2 regions of the Paenibacillus sp. FSL H8-0457 genome follow, and region 1 is predicted to be linked to the other one. Evidence: predicted binding sites of a transcription regulator. Region 1 holds the regulator's gene; the other holds the start of a gene.
The links. Region 1 encodes LexA, which represses DNA repair genes until DNA is damaged. Its sites were predicted from a motif close to CGAACATATGTTCG; they were not measured.

Region 1 (8,034 bases):
CATAGATTTTGAAATGGTCATGAACCGGTTTCAAACTAAGAAGGCAGAAAAGATAAAGGAACTAACAACTATTCAACCGGTCACGTATGTAGTATTTGATATTTTGCAGTATAAAGGTAAGGACTTACGGAAAATGCCACTTATGATGCGTAAAGAAATCTTGAGTGGCATCCAGATGCCGAACAAGCACTTTGGAGTGATACCATTCATTGAAGCTGATGGCGAGGCTTTATTTACTCAAATGGAAGCTCAAGAGCTCGAAGGGATGGTCGGGAAAAAGCAAAACAGCATTTATGAAAGTCGCCGATCTGCTTCATGGCAAAAGGTCATAAACTGGACTTATGCTGAAGTGTTTATCACAGGGTACCGCAAAGACGAGTTCGGATGGATTACTTCAGTCGTCACAGAATCTGGGCGGTTTCGGCCAACCGGTATTATAGAACTTGGTGTGCCGCCAAAAGCAAAGAATGCATTTTACGGAGTTAGTAAAACCTTGGTGACTTCTGAGGATAAGAACTTCGTTTATCTAGAACCTCGGATTAGAGTTAGGGTAAAGACGCGTAATTGGACTAAAAAAGGAATGCTTCGATCACCAGTATTTGTAGAATTTATAATAACTACTTCATGAGTAGTCGCTTTAGCAAATCAAGAAGAACAGACCGATTATCTGGTCTGTTCTTCTGCAATTATTTTCTATTAGTTTTGAATAAGATGTTGCCCCCAAAATGTCCCCCTGATTGCCCCCAAACTTAAAATAAAGGATACAAAGGTATGAAAAGCTTGAAATCTAAAGCCGTGATAAACGCGCTATATAATGAAGGAAAAAATTTATTTGAAAGCTTTGGCCATAAACAGAACGCAAGTTCACCAATGGGAACGCGATCAGTACATTACAATGTATTAATAGAGGAATCCCCGCTGCCAAGTGGCAGCGGGGATTTTTTAATGCAAACATGATTTCAGCATTTAAAAATCATTAGTAAACAGCATGAATTGTGAGTCGGTATGGATTTAATATATTGAAGCCCATGTTCCCGTATACCATAACATAGTAATTAGGGATGGTACCGTCGCTTTTTAATCCCGGTACACTAACGCCGGCGACACCGTTTATTGCATAGGAGCGAGCAACTTCAGTATATCCATTTTGGCCAGGCACTTTTTCGTAGACTGCAAAGTTATAATTAAAGTAAGAGTCAGGCGAATATAGACTGATATTATAGGAACTTGCGTTATTAGTCGGCAAGTGCCAGAAATCAAGATCGCCCATGCTGCTAATATATCCATAGTTCGTACCGTTGTCCCATTCATACAACACTGCAGTGTCAGCAGATTCATAATTATCGTTGGGTTCACTTTCATAATTCGTCAGTGCCTGAATAGTGGCTGTATCTGAATCAGGGTTCGGGCTTGGGGAATTTGCAAAGGCAGAATGAGCAGTAGCAAGAATTAATACCGTTGCGATAAATGTTGCTATGGATAATTTCTTCATTTAACTACCTCCCAAAAAACAGTTTAGGTTGGCCAACTTCCTAAATAATACCATTAAATATTAGAGATTGTAAGTTAAATATGTTAAATAGTGTCTTTATATCTACATTTTAGCGCAAATGAAAGATCGGGTTGTTTATACTTTATAGAATAGACTCTTCCCTTACCTACGGGAGATTCTTTTTTATTTTACGAAAAAAGGAACCTTTGCTCGCTTCCATGACTCTAATTAGATGAGGTGAATCGGTTGGAGCTCGAATACTTAAAGCAGATGACGGTCATGGACAGCCAGACGCTGGATAAAATCATGAATGAATATGGAAACGATGTGTGGAATTATGCGTATTTTTTGACCAAACAGCATGCCTTGGCAGACGATATTGCACAAGAAGCCTTTATTAAGGCCTATTACGGCATACATACCTTTCGCGGTCAGGCGACGCTGAAAACGTGGCTGCTTACGATCACGCGACATACGGCGTTCCGGTACAAACAGGCTTTTTTCTTTCGGAAAGTCATCCTTAAAGACAAGCTTACCGCCAGTTCGTCAAGCCGGTCAGCGGAAGCGGAATATTTGGACGAGCAGTATACGGATGAAATATGGGCAATGATTATGACTTTGCCGAGCAAGCTTAGGGAAGTATTGGTCCTGGACCTATACTATGAAATGCCGATGCATGAGATTGCGAAGCTGCTTCATATTGCGACAGGCACTGTAAAATCCAGATTGCATCGGGCCAGGAAAAAAGTACAAAAACTAATGAAGGAGAAGAACGATGAGTGAGGATAAACCAGACTGGTACAACCGTGCTAAAAAAGCTCCTTTTTCAAATGAAAAGTTCACGTCCGAAATGAAAAAAAACGTGCATAGGTCCGTGATTTTCACCGACAGCAAACCTAAACGTCGAAAGTACTTACAAGTTGGATTAGCTGGCGGGTTCATGCTTCTGATTATTTTATTTGCCTTTCAATTGCCTTATGGCAGGGACGAACAACAGAGAGCAGGGACTATGCCCCCTACTAAGGAGGAGACAATCCGGGCACAAGGCGTAACGGATGAAGGACTGTTAAACGTTATTGCAGTTGGACAGGAAAAAATAACGACATTGGGTGCACCGAGCTGCTTCGGTATCGAAACGGATCGGTCGTTTACCGGAAACTACAGCGTGCAGTATAGTACTAACCAAGTTACAAATGAAGTCACTACGCTGGAGGGGCTTACATTTATTCAACCGACATCTGCTCCGGTTGATATGATTCGCCTGCCGTTTCAAGATGCCGATGTATTTATACTCGCACCGCAATATAGGGACTGTCATGGCATACAAATCTATGCGTTCGCCGTAGAGCATGAAACGGGTAATGCCGTTCAGCTCCGATTTCAGGATGAGTCCTTGGCATCCTACTTTTCATATTATAGACCAGGTACGGCTCCCGAGGTGAAGGAGAATAAACTTGTTCTGCAGTCTACGGAGGGACCGGGAGGCGAAGGTTCGCCGGATTATAAACCTAAGCGGATGTATCGACTGGATCTTAAGCAAGGCGTTATGGTGTTGGCAAACTAGTCAGGATTATCTTCCATTATCTATATACAAAAAGCGAAGAGGTTACCATCCAAATAAGGAAGGTAACCTCTTATTCATAATTCTATGGAATTAGTGTACGTCCCTGAAGAGACCGATCACTTTCCCGAGAATCGTAACATGGTTCAAGCGCAGCGGCTCATAGGTAGGATTCTCCGGCTGCAATCGTACATGATCCTTCTCCTTATAGAAGGTCTTCACGGTTGCTTCATCTTCTTCTGTCATTGCAACGACAATGTCACCATTGTCCGCGGTTTGCTGCTGGCGAACGATGACGTAGTCACCGCTGTGAATACCGGCTTCAATCATACTGTCGCCGACTACGGACAACATGAACACTTTATCGTCGCCCACGTAATGCTGAGGGAGCGGGAAATAGTCTTCAATGTTCTCCATGGCCGTAATCGGCACGCCTGCTGTGACTTTCCCGACGACAGGCACTCTGGCTATGGTGTGCGTAAACAGATTCGCGCTCTCGGATTCTTCTTGGCCAAGCAGCTCGATCGCTCTTGGTTTCGTAGGGTCACGGCGGATCAGGCCTTTCTTCTCCAAACGGTCCAGATGACCATGGACCGTAGAACTGGAAGCTAGTCCGACAGCCTCGCCGATTTCCCGGACAGAAGGCGGGTAACCCTTGCTACGAACTTCGTTGCGGATAAACTCTAAGATCGCCAGCTGGCGGCTGGATATTTTCGACATGCCGTATCAACCCCATTTAGTAACGTTTGGGAAAATTATAACATAGAACTACCGTTCGTACAAACATAAGTTCTAAAATAAAATAGAACAAATGTTCTTTTGGGTATTGAATCAAACAAGTGTTCGTGTTAAGATGAATCCATAAGAGAACACTTGTTTGGGAGATGATGATTCCATGTTGAAATACAGTACATACCGCAGCATTTATGAGAACGTTCCGGTGGTAACAGAACAATCATCGAAGAATTGGGGCATTTACTTGAAATCGAAGATAGCTTCGATCCCTTTGAATAAACTGTTGTTCACCCTGCTAATTGTGGCCATCTTTTGGACAGGTGCATATTCCGTTTTTGCCGGTGGGACAGAGAAGCCGACTGGAGAGAAGCAGGTGATCGTTCAATATGGCGATAGCTTGTGGCGAATTGCTTCCCTTCACAAACCTGCGGATATGGATACACGCGTATATCTGGATAGCATACGAAGAATGAACGGATTGAAGGGTCCGGACATACAGGCTGGGGAAGTGCTGTCATTGCCGGTTTGGTGATTTGACGTTGCTTCAACCAATAGGCATTCATACTCCATATAATCACCACATACGGCTGGTTACTTCCTGTTTAATGACACATCATATTCTGCTTGTCAGATTGAATCATTTACGCGTAATAGCGCGTTTACAATAGATAACTATAGATTTCCTCCCCATAGACGGTATTCGTTTATGCGCATCATATATTCCTATTTGTTCTGAGAAGAGTTTGCAAGGGCTCAGTTGCCTTGACAAGCTCTTTTTCACATGTTTAAGTTATACATGATATCGAAATTGGAGGAGAAGTCATGGACATCGATACTTTGGTAGAACGCATCAATGTATTAGCAAGAAAGAAGAAGAATGAAGGGCTGACCGAGGAGGAGCTCAAAGAACGGGCCGAGCTTCGGGAAATATACCTTAACAATATTCGCAGTAACTTTAGACAACAGCTGGAATCGATTGAATGGGTTGATGAAAACGAACAAAAAGGCGGCCCGCGATTAAAGCACTAGTCGATAACCGTTCAAGGATATATATTTAGAGGATCCGTGAACAGATCGAAGGATAGCATAATACTACTTGGGGTACCGGCCATTCGGATAATCGATTACGGTTACCCCAAGTTTATATGGTTTATAAACATTTTGATTATGAGTTCAGGGGGAACCAAATGTCACGTTCATGGGAAAGAAAAGTCAGCAAAAATATGTCGCAACTTAACAAACAGCGCAAAAAGCAGGGATTGACCTCGTATCAAGGGTCTGCGATTAATGATAAGCATGACGTGTTTAAGGGACGTAAGTATGTACTTCCGTTAGTGCTTGTTGCATTGGCCGGTTTGTATGCGCTTCTCGGAACGGCAACTTCACAGGCAGCCGGCGGAAGCAATGATGTATTGAATTGGGTTGGCGTCAGCTTGTATATCCTGTTGGCGCTCATGATATTTCTCCGCAAGCCTTATTTGAAGATTGAACGGGCCTCCGTGTCGACCATGAAGTTCAACCGGGAACGCCGTCTGGCCGTATCGGATATCGAGAAGATCAAATTGGCTTCGGGTTCCGTCGTGATCCAAGGCAAGGGAAAAGCAGGCAACTGGGTGTTCTCACGAATGATGAATCTTTACGATACCAAAGCCATGGGCGAAAGATTGGAAGAGTTTGCAAAGACTCATCAAATTCCAGTGGAGCACAACTAACCCGATAGAGTAGATCACAATGTATATGAGGAGTGGGAGAGAAATGCCGATTGCTGCGGTTTTGTTTGATTTGGACGATACGTTGTTGTGGGATGAACGCAGTGTAGAAGAAGCGTTTGAAGTGACATGCCAAGCCGGAGCGGCGGAGACCGGCGTTGATGCCGGCGCGCTTTTGGCCGCGGTGCGTGAAGAAGCAAGAGCATTGTATGAATCCTATGATACTTTTGCTTTTACCAAAATGATCGGGATCAATCCGTTTGAAGGCTTGTGGGCTAATTTTACGGCTGGATCCCAGCCCGAATTCCGAAAGCTGCAAGAATTGGCTCCCGTATACCGCAAGGAATCCTGGCGTCGCGGACTTCATCGCCTTGGCGTTGATAATGAAGCGTTGGCGGAGACGTTGGCAGCGCAATTTGCTGCGGAACGCAGAACAAGACCTTACGTATATGAAGAAACCTTTGAAGTGCTGAAGGGATTACAGGGTAACGTGAAGCTGCTACTTCTAACGAACGGAAGTCCGGATTTGCAGCAGGAGAAGCTTGATGGCGTTCCGGAACTGGTCCCTTATTTTGACCACATTATTATCTCGGGTGATTTCGGCAAAGGCAAGCCGGATGTTTCCATATTCAAGCATGCACTTGATCTGTTAGGCGTCGAAGCGGATCAGGCCGTGATGGTGGGAGATAAGCTGACCACAGATATTAAAGGCGGGAATGCCGCAGGACTGCATACGGTTTGGATCAATCGGGTAGACCGGCCTCATGATCCGGCCATTCAGCCGAAGTTTGAGATCAAACATTTATCCGAGCTGCATGCTATTGTGGCGTCCTTATAAATGACGTGATCAAGAGTTCACGACTATTCTACAAGATCTATTAGCGAGATATATTAGCGTACATAGGAACAGTCCTGCCAGCATCTGATGCGATTCGGGGCTGTTTTTTTGTTGGTTGCCATGTTTGAAAGGAAAGAGGCTGTTGGCAGTGACAAACGTCACACAATTGTAAGCTGCATGAGATAGAAGTTAAAGAATAATGCGATATAATGAATTAGGAAAATGACGCTGTTTGGAATGGACCATTACGTGAATAAATCATACATAGCATGAATTCGTAAAAGAGGTGGTTGGATGACCAGGAAAAAGATGGCCTTTATTGCAGCCATGGTGTTGATGGCGGTTGCGCTTGCCGCATGCAATGACAGCAAGGCGGCGCCCAGTGATGATGTGATGGCGGAGCCGATTATCGTAGAGCTCTCTCTGACGCCAGAGAGCATTAAGGCAGGCGAGAAAGTGTTGATCGAAGCGAAGGTAACACAAGCAGGCAGCCCGGTCGAAGATGCAAACGACGTGGAATTCGAAGTGACGCTGGAAGGCGGAGGCGTTCAGGCAAAGGTTCCGGTTAAGCATGATCAAGGCGGGGTCTACAAAATGGAGAAAACCTTCGAGGAAGCAGGAACCTATCGCATCGTTTCCCATGTCACGGCTAGAGGGCAGCACTCCATGCCGCTGAAGGAATTGACGGTAACCGAGTAATACACAATACACAGCCAATAAATAAGGCAGCGCATCCATCCGTTGGGCGGATCATGCGCTGCCTTATTCCATTTTCCTATTCAGTCAACCGCTTAAGGCTTATTGAAATTGGGGATCTTCTACCGGAGTAGCTACCCAGCCGTTCTCTTCAATAAAGAGACGAACCGCGATGATCTGCTTGTTCTCCATCAGCGTGAAGAAATGAGGCGTGTTTTCCGGTACGGAGATAACGTCGCCCGGCTCAAGCTCTACGTTAAAGTAACCGACATCGTCGGAGCCTTTAATAATGAAGATCCCTTTGCCGCCAACGATCGCACGGATTTCGTCTTCCGAGTGGGTGTGAACTTCTTCGAATTTTTTAAGCAGGTCCTCTATATTGGGCGTGGACTCGGAAAGCGTGATGACATCCCAGATTTTGTAGCCGCGTCTTGCAGCCAGGTCGCGAATTTCTTCGTCAAAAATGTCCAAAATGCGCTGCTTATCTTCATCACTCAGCTTGAAATTTTCTTGAAGATCTGCCGGGAGTTTATCCATATTCCAATGCTCATAAACAACCTCTTGGTTATTCAGGAATTCCCGAACATTTTCTTCCCCAGTAATGCGTTCGTTCGTGTTGCGAATCACGATTTCTGCCATAGCTTTAACCCTCTTTCTCCCGTTGGATTAATATGTATTATAGCCCCCCTCACAGCATTTGTCATCTGCAAATGTTGATTTGTACCGATAGCTGCGCAATATTTCGACTTTTCTATTGAAAAGTATTCTGATACACTAAGATTTAACGTTTTCGGGGGAGGTTTATGAGTTGAACAAGCCTAGCTTACAAGAAGTGCTTAAAGAACGAATATTAATTCTTGACGGTGCCATGGGCACGATGATCCAGCAAGAGGACCTCTCGGCTGAAGATTTTGGCGGCCCGGAGCTGGATGGCTGCAATGAAATGCTGGTCATTCATCGGCCCGACGTCATTCAAAAAATACATGAACAATATCTTGAAGCA
Region 2 (8,034 bases), 690 kb from region 1:
CGGCTTCGGCCAGGCCTTCCAGTCCTGCGCCCGGCGTCCATTTTCCGTCGACGAAGCCCATAGGGCGTGCCGGATCCATGACCGGCGGCGCGACGCTTAACGAGACCGCTGCCTTCAGCGCATCGTAATAAGTCCCTTTCGCGCACAGGCGAACCTGTGCCATCTCTTCCTCGGATAATCCAAGAATGGGCGAGCGCAATACCGAAGCCAAAGGAATGTCCTGCCGCGGATTATCGATCACCTGCAGCAGCGATAAGATGATTTCCACTTCCGTAGCCTGAAAGTATCCCTTGTTCTGCTCGCCGAATGCCGGTATTCCCTCCAGCCTTAACTCCTCAATAATTAACGGTGCCCAAACCATGGCTGAGCGCAGCAAAATGACCATGTCTCCGTACCCGGCGGGCCGCATCGTTTTCAACCCTTTATCGTAAACCATGAGCGGCTTTCCGCTTTCGCCTGTCATTTCGCGGATTTTGCGGGCGATGGCGCGGGCTTCCAGCTGGGCGGTTTCCATTTCGAGCGCCTCAGCTTCAAGCTGAACCCCGTCCTCTTCGGAAGCCGATTCATCGGACTGCTCCTCCGGACCTTTTCCGGCACGGTCGATCAGCAGCATTTCGGGCATGTAGGGATTCGCGCCTCCGTTCGTTTCCTGTTCCGGAAAAGAAGCTCCGCATACAAGCTCGGCCCGTTCATCATAGGCAATCTCGGCTACCGATTCGTTCATGATCTGCCGGAACAGCAAATTGACGGCGTCCACCACTTCCATCCGGCTGCGGAAATTACGGGCCAGATCAATTCGGATGCCTGTTTGGGACGTGCCTGTCCCGGAAGAAAACGTCTTGTACTTATCGAGAAACAGTCCCGGTTCCGCCAGACGGAACCGATAAATACTCTGCTTCACGTCGCCGACCATAAACCGGTTGCCCGGCATCTCCCGAGAAATCAATCGTACGATGTCTTCCTGCACGCTGTTCGTATCTTGATATTCATCCAGCAGCACTTCATCAAACTGCTCGCGGTATTCCATCGCCGCATCGGAAGGCATCATATGTCCCGGCACGGAATCGGGATGGCGAAGTATATGGAGGCAGTAATGCTCAAGGTCGTTAAAGTCGACCATGCCTTTGGCCGCCTTGGCCTCCCTGTAACGCTCGCCAAACGCGATCACCGTCTCGGCCAGCTCCATCATCAGCGGCGCTGCCGTATGAAGCTCCCGCAAAAACTCCGATGCCGGACGGCCGAACAATGCATTTTTCAGCTCATTTACGATTTTCTTCACGTTGTCGCGCAGTTCCTTGACCTGCTCCTGCAGCTCCGGCAGCACCTCATCCTTCCGAACGGATTTGAGCTTGCCGAAAGACGCCTCGCGGAAAATGCCGTACAACGATTCCCACGGCGAAGTATCGATGGCCTCCAGCAGGGAAGCCACCAGTCGCAAGTCCTCATCGAGATTGTCCGCATACGGTGTTGGCCCTCCCGGCTGCATGGCAATGGCCTTGGCTTGCTGCAGCAGCCCTGCCGCTCCGTTCAAAGCCAGACGTGCATCAGCCAAGATGCTCTGGACCCATGGCGTGTTACCGAGAGCTTCCGTATCGGCCACCTGAAAGCCGGCGGCTGTCTCCCTAAGCCAGTGTGACGGCCATGAATGGCTGCGGGAGAAATCGTATAGACGCTGCACGAGACGGTACAGCGCATCGTCCGTTCGCTCGCCGCTGAACCAGTCCGCCAAGCGCAGAAACCGGCTTTCCGGGTCCCCCTCCGCCTCACCGTATTTCTCTTCGAACAGCTCCTCCAGCATATCCTGCCGCATTAAATCCGCCTCATGTTCGTTCAGGATGCGGAATCCCGGATCCAGCGGTATTAACTGATAATATCGCCGAATGACTTCCATGCAGAAGGAGTGCAGCGTTGTAATCGACGCTCTGCCAAGCAAAGCGAGCTGACGCCGGATATGCTCATTGTCCGGATCCCGGTCCAGCTCACGGTCCAGCGCTTCCCGGATCCGTCCCCGCATTTCGGCAGCGGCGGCTTTCGTAAAGGTAGCCACAAGCAGCCGATCTACGCTGAACCCGGCGGCATCGTCCAGGATTTTGCGAATGATCCGTTCAACCAGCACGGCGGTTTTCCCTGAACCTGCCGCAGCTGCAACCAGCATATCGTCGCCCGACAGCGCAATGGCTTTCCACTGGTCGTCGCTCCACATGCTTCCCTCGGGTTTTGCTATCATCTCTCTCACCGGCTCTCTCCTCCCTTCGGATGTCCAAGCATATCCCACACCTGATCTTTGCCCGGTTTGCCCAGCAGCTGGTATTCGCTGCCCTCAATCGCGTCGTCGAACTGACATACGGGCCGGAAAGAACAGAACGTGCAGGCGGTCTCCTGCTGTATCCGATACGGTTTAATCGCGACATCGCCGCCTGTGATGCGGGAGCCGATGTTCAGCATGTTCTCCCGCACGGCGGACAACAGGGTCTCCCACTGGTCAGGCGTTGCCACGGCCGCGCTGCTGTAGAAGCTGCCGTCCGTTTTGACGGCGACGGGCAGGATGGCAGAGTGCCCTTTTTCAAGGAACGAATCCATGAGGGACACCGCTTCGCGGTCTGCCAGGAGCAGACCTTTCATTTTGTAGCGCTTGAGCAGCTCCTCTGCCGCCTGCTCCGGCGTCATGCCGTTGGCGGACTGCAATACCGGATCATGCACGTGGAAGTACAAGGTTCCCGCAGGCAGGGCCTGCTCGCCGAGCCATTCCTCCGCAAACGTCAGCAGCACGTCCAGATAGGTCAGCATCTGCAGGGATAGGCCGTAATAGACCTCATGCAGCCGCAGATCCTTCTGGCTCGATTTATAATCGATGACCCGAAGCATGATGCCATGCTCGCCTCGGGCCATGTCGACCCGGTCTATGCGCCCGACAATCTCCATCTTGGTCCCGTTCGGCAATTCAAACGCCAGGGGAGGCAGCGGCTTTCCGGGACCGAAATCAAGCTCAAGGCCGATCGGCTCGAATTTGCCGCGCCTCGCCTGCTCTCCCAATATGACCGACGCTCGGCCCACGATGTTTTTAAGCTTTCGCGAAATATAGCCGTACCGCTTGGAGCTGAGCAGGATTTCACCCTGCAGCATCGGTGCGAGCCGATCCACGGTCGCTTCCGCTTCGCGCAGGCATTCCTCAGCGGTCAGGTCTCCCCAGCTTCGATGCTGCGATTGGAACTTGACGGCCATGCTGCTCAAAGCAGCATGGAACAGCTGTCCGATGTCGGGAGCCTGAAGCCTGTACAGCTGCCGCTCTCTCAGCTTCAACCCATGGGAGGCAAAATGGGAGAACGGGCAGGCAACAAAGCGCTCCATCCGGGATACGCTTGTCCGCAGCTTCGTTCCGTACAACTGTCTGCTGGTTTCCAGCTTGAGAGGCCGAGCTTCATTCCGGTAAGACAAGGAGGAGAGCATGGTCGTGAGGCGGGGCCGCAAACCCGGCTGCTCCGCATACCAGTTGTAAACATGCCACCACAAATCCGGGATCTCCTCCCCATTCCTCCAGTCGCGAAGCCGGCCCGCTAAATAAGCAAGCGTCTTGTCTGGACGGACCGCATAACCCTCCTGCTCAAGGGCCGATTGCCCGGCATGCGGTCTTGGAAACAAAGGCTCCTCTTCCAGCTGGAACATCAGCTTCAGATGCCGCACCACCTCGGATGGCAGTAACGGCTTGCCTTCATCATCCGCTGCAGGGTAGCTGACCCACAGCTGTTTGCTGGCCGAAGTCAGCGCATTATAGATCAGAAACCGTTCATCCAGCAGTCTTCGGGATATGCTCGGGGCAAGCTCCAGCCCGCGGTCTTCAAGATGAACCCGATCCGGCTCCGTCAGGATGCCGTCATCCTGGAACTGGGCCGGGAGCACGCCGTCGTTAATGCCGAGAAGGAAAGCATATTTCACCCCGCCCGTCCGCGTCCGGTCCATGCTGCCGATGAGCACCTGGTCCAGAGACGGAGGCACAAGAGCCATTTTCATTTCCGTAAGTCCCGTACCCAGCACGCCGGTAAACAATTCGGTGCTTAGCTTCTCCGCGCCCATCATCTCGACGATTTGGTCGAGCAGGCCGAGCACGGCTCCCCATACCTGGCGATGTTCCCGGGCTTCCTCAGGACGCCCGGCATCCAGTGCAGCCCGGCTTAACAGCTCCAGCTTCTCGGGCACAGCGCACTCCTCCAGCAGCCGATAGACAGCGGTGCTCTGATCCATCGCACTCGCAGCCTTTTTCATCCGCTTCTCGAACGCATGCAGCGGTTCCGTTATCACCTTCCTGGCGTACTCGATCGCCGCCATGCCGTCCTGATTGCGGATCTCGCTTTCCCCATCTTCTAAAGAAAGGCTTGGAACTCCCTTCCAGGGACCGCCGTCCGTCCAGCGCGTGCCCTGGATTCCGGAAGCCAGCACATGGTTCTCCAGACGGTCCATGTCCTCACGGGTAAGCGAACCGTCCAGCGGCAGCAGCAGATCCGTCTTCACGCAGCGGAATACGTCCTCATAACGCCACCGGCGTCCGACGACATCAAGCGCTGAGCGAATGAACTCGACCAGCGGATGGTGAAGCTCGCTCCGCTTCTGATCGAGAAAATAAGGAACGCCGTATTCTCTGAACAAAGGACCCATCAGATGCTCATAGTCCCCCATATTCCGGACAAAAACAGCCATTTCGCGGTATCTTGCCCCTTCCTCCTGTGCCAGCCGCAGCATTTCGCGCAGAGCTCCTTCGATTTCGGCCCGGCGATGGCTGGCAGCGTGTAAAAGCAGACCTTTCCTCCCGCGGTTTGGACTGCTCGCTGTGTCCAGGCCTTCATCCGGTTCCGCCCAGCGTCTCTTCCGATCATAACCGCGCTCAAGGTGGGCAAGCATGGGAGATTCCTGAAACCGCGGCAGAACATCGGGATGAAGAATGCGGTGCTCCGCTTCCAGCCCGATCTCATCGATAATCCCTTTGAGCTTTATGTACGTCACCGCAGTAGGATGAAAGAGATCCAGCTCATGCGGAACCGTCCCGTTCCTGTAAGGCTTGTCCAGCGTCAGCGCGATCGTCACTCGCTTGGCGTGTGCGATGATCTCCCGCAGCACCCGGAACTCCTGCGGCGTAAAGCCGTGGAAGCCGTCGATCCAGATGTCGGCACGCTTGATATATTCCGATTCGGTCACACCCTCAGCCAATGAGGCCAGCGTGTCTTCCTCATCCATGTAAAACCGTGAAATTTCAACCTCGAAATCGCGAAAGACCGTTACGATGTCCTCCAGCTTCCGCCGCAGCATCGGTGAATTCCCGGAGCCGGATACCATCTGTCCCAGCTGCTCCTCCACGCATGAGGCGTCAATGCAATAGCGCTTCATTTCCGTGTACAGCTCGCTCAGCTTGCCGACAAAGCCATGCTGCTCTCCCGAGGCGCCGAACATGTGGAGCTCTTCCTTGCGCCTCCGCAGAATTTTATACAGCAGCATCCGCTTGCCTTCCTCGCTGATCGCCACTTTCGCGGCTCCGCCGGTTTCCTGCATGACGCGGTAAGCCAGACGGCGGAAGCTAAGCACCTGCGCGCGCATCATGCCGCGAATGCCTCCCGCATTGACGAGCGCGTGCTCCGCTTCATAGGAGCCTTGCTCCGGAACGATCAAGATCATCGGATCCCCCTTGGGATTATGCTCCAACCGTTCGATCATCTCTTGGCGGATCGACGTGCTCTTGCCGCTGCCCGACCTGCCGATAACAAATTGAACGCTCATGCTATGCCTCCTTTACATCTTGCCGAAAGAGACTCATTCACCTTCAAAACCAGCTGCTGACCCGGTGAAATCATGCCCTTTGAATCTAGTAGTTCAAGATCAAAAATGTATGTCAAATCTTGCGTGATGGTTCGGCTCTATCAAAAAAGATGCTGATTACTAGTATAACATAAGTCCTGATTGGTGGAACATACGTTTGGATTTCATTCCCATTCCCAACGATTTCGGACATATGAAAAAGGACCCTGCCATCGTGGTTATCCACCATTGCAAGATCCTCTATATGAACCGCCAAGCTGGGGTGTTTACAGTTTTGATTTGCTGCGCACTTCAAAGACGGCGAATTTCAAATAATGTCCCTCGTCGACCCCAAGAATTTGCGGATGGTCCTTGCCGGCCGCACGCCATTCCACCAATCTCAGAATTTTGCCGGCATCCTTCGCCGCATCCTGGATCGTCTCCAGGAACAAATCCGGCCGCATATGGTACGAGCAGCTTGCCGTAACCAGATATCCGCCCTCGTTGACCAGCTTCATGCCGTGGAGGTTGATATCCTTGTACCCGCGGCAAGCCCCCTTGACGGCCGACCTGGTTTTGGCAAACGCCGGCGGGTCCAGAATGACCACGTCCCAGGATCGCCCTCCGCCCGCGGTCAACGGTTTCGAGGTATCCACTTTCTGGTCCCCTTGGGCACGTAGCTCGCGCTCTTCCAAACCCTTTACCTGGCTGCGCAAATATTGGAAGGCGTCATCCACCACAAATTCCACGCGATCCTGGAATCCGTTCAATTCCACGTTCTCTTTGGCACTTTCGATGGCATGCTCCGATATGTCGAGGCAGGTGACTTTCTTGGCGCCGTATTTGCATGCATGCAGCGTGAAGCTGCCCGTATGCGAAAAGCATTCCAGCACCGTTGCGCCGTCCCAATACGGGAACGTAACTTCTTTTCCGCTTTTGTTTACCGGCAGGGTCTTCGTCTCACCGTCCCGCTCCACGGCCTGAAGCGTAATCCCGCTGCGGCTTCCCCAACCGGTCATTAACGGTTTGATGGATGCCCGGTTCTCCCGCTGATCAAAGAAATATCCGGTCTTCTGACCCTCTTCGATATCCACTTTGATCTTCAAGCCGTTCTCCGTCACGACGACGTGGCGGGGACACTCCCCGTAAAGAGTTCCCTTGCGCTGTTCCAGCCCTTCCAGTTCCCGGATGGAAACGTCGCTGCGCTCGTAAATTCCTTTCGGCTGTACCACTTCGACAAGCGCCTCCACGATGTCCGCACGGCATCGATCCATGCCCAGCGTCAGTAGCTGCACGACCAGCACGTCGGCAAAACGGTCCACGATCAGTCCCGGCAGAAAATCAGCCTCGCCATATACCAGCCGGTAAGCATTCTCGTCTCCGATAAACCGCTCCCGGTGTTTCAGGCATTCCTCAAATCTGGCTGCGAAAAAAGCCTTGTCCATCGCTTCGACCGGTTCATACGAAACGGTGCGCACGGTGATTTGTGATTGCGGATTGTAATACCCGGAGGCAAGAAAACGGCCTTGATGATTGAACACCGATACGATATCGCCCGGCTCGGGCTCGCCCTCGACAGAAGCAATCTCGCTTTTATACACCCAAGGGTGCCCCTGCTCCAGTCTCTTTTTTCGACTGCGCTCCAAAATAACCGATGGCACTGTATTTCACTCCTTAAAATTATCCCCTGGTTTATTGCAATAGGTATGCATGTCCGCCAAGGGTCATATACGTAATTAAGAAAAACGTCGACCGACGTGCTTTCACAGTTACCCGACCGAGTGAAGAGATCGTTTTCTTGCGATGACCGATGACTTTCGGCTTTGCTGGAAACTCCGCTCCCACCTTATTTTACAAAAAGGAGAACATCATGCTATCCACGCTCTGGTTTCCCGTCTGTTATGGTCTTGTCCTGTTTCTGTTCGGCATGAAGGTCATGGAGGTCGCCCTCCAGCGCTGGGCCGGACCGCTCTTGCATAAGTGGCTCCACAAAGCGACATCCACGCCCCTGAAAGGCATGGTTGCCAGCACGGCGGTTACGGCCCTGCTGCAGAGCAGCACCGCCGTAACCGTGCTGGCGATAGGCTTTGCCAATGCCGGATTGTTAAGCCTGTCCGGTACCTTGGGCGTTATTCTCGGCACGAACATCGGCACGACGGTAACGACCGAACTCATCAGCCTGCAGATCGGACAAGCCGCCATGCCACTGCTTGTCCTCTCGCTGATGCTGTGGGTCGGGGCCGTTCTTGTCAG

Region 2: a site for LexA is predicted at 5,949-5,962, ahead of addB (helicase-exonuclease AddAB subunit AddB). Genes of this name have one in related genera too.

The regions. Positions count from the first base shown of each region.
Region 1 covers NZ_CP150293.1:2,727,374-2,735,407, forward strand. The annotation lists gene MHI43_RS12180 (ATP-dependent DNA ligase) at 1-628, shown strand, start outside; gene MHI43_RS12185 (hypothetical protein) at 772-957, shown strand; gene MHI43_RS12190 (hypothetical protein) at 977-1,492, opposite strand; gene MHI43_RS12195 (RNA polymerase sigma factor) at 1,739-2,275, shown strand; gene MHI43_RS12200 (hypothetical protein) at 2,268-3,056, shown strand; gene lexA (transcriptional repressor LexA) at 3,147-3,773, opposite strand; gene MHI43_RS12210 (LysM peptidoglycan-binding domain-containing protein) at 3,949-4,320, shown strand; gene MHI43_RS12215 (DUF896 domain-containing protein) at 4,611-4,817, shown strand; gene MHI43_RS12220 (hypothetical protein) at 4,976-5,500, shown strand; gene MHI43_RS12225 (HAD family hydrolase) at 5,544-6,335, shown strand; gene MHI43_RS12230 (FixH family protein) at 6,630-7,034, shown strand; gene MHI43_RS12235 (cupin domain-containing protein) at 7,134-7,670, opposite strand; gene metH (methionine synthase) at 7,840-8,034, shown strand, end outside.
Region 2 covers NZ_CP150293.1:2,035,320-2,043,353, reverse strand. The annotation lists gene addA (helicase-exonuclease AddAB subunit AddA) at 1-2,227, opposite strand, end outside; gene addB (helicase-exonuclease AddAB subunit AddB) at 2,233-5,763, opposite strand; gene MHI43_RS08795 (class I SAM-dependent rRNA methyltransferase) at 6,069-7,442, opposite strand; gene MHI43_RS08790 (Na/Pi symporter) at 7,652-8,034, shown strand, end outside.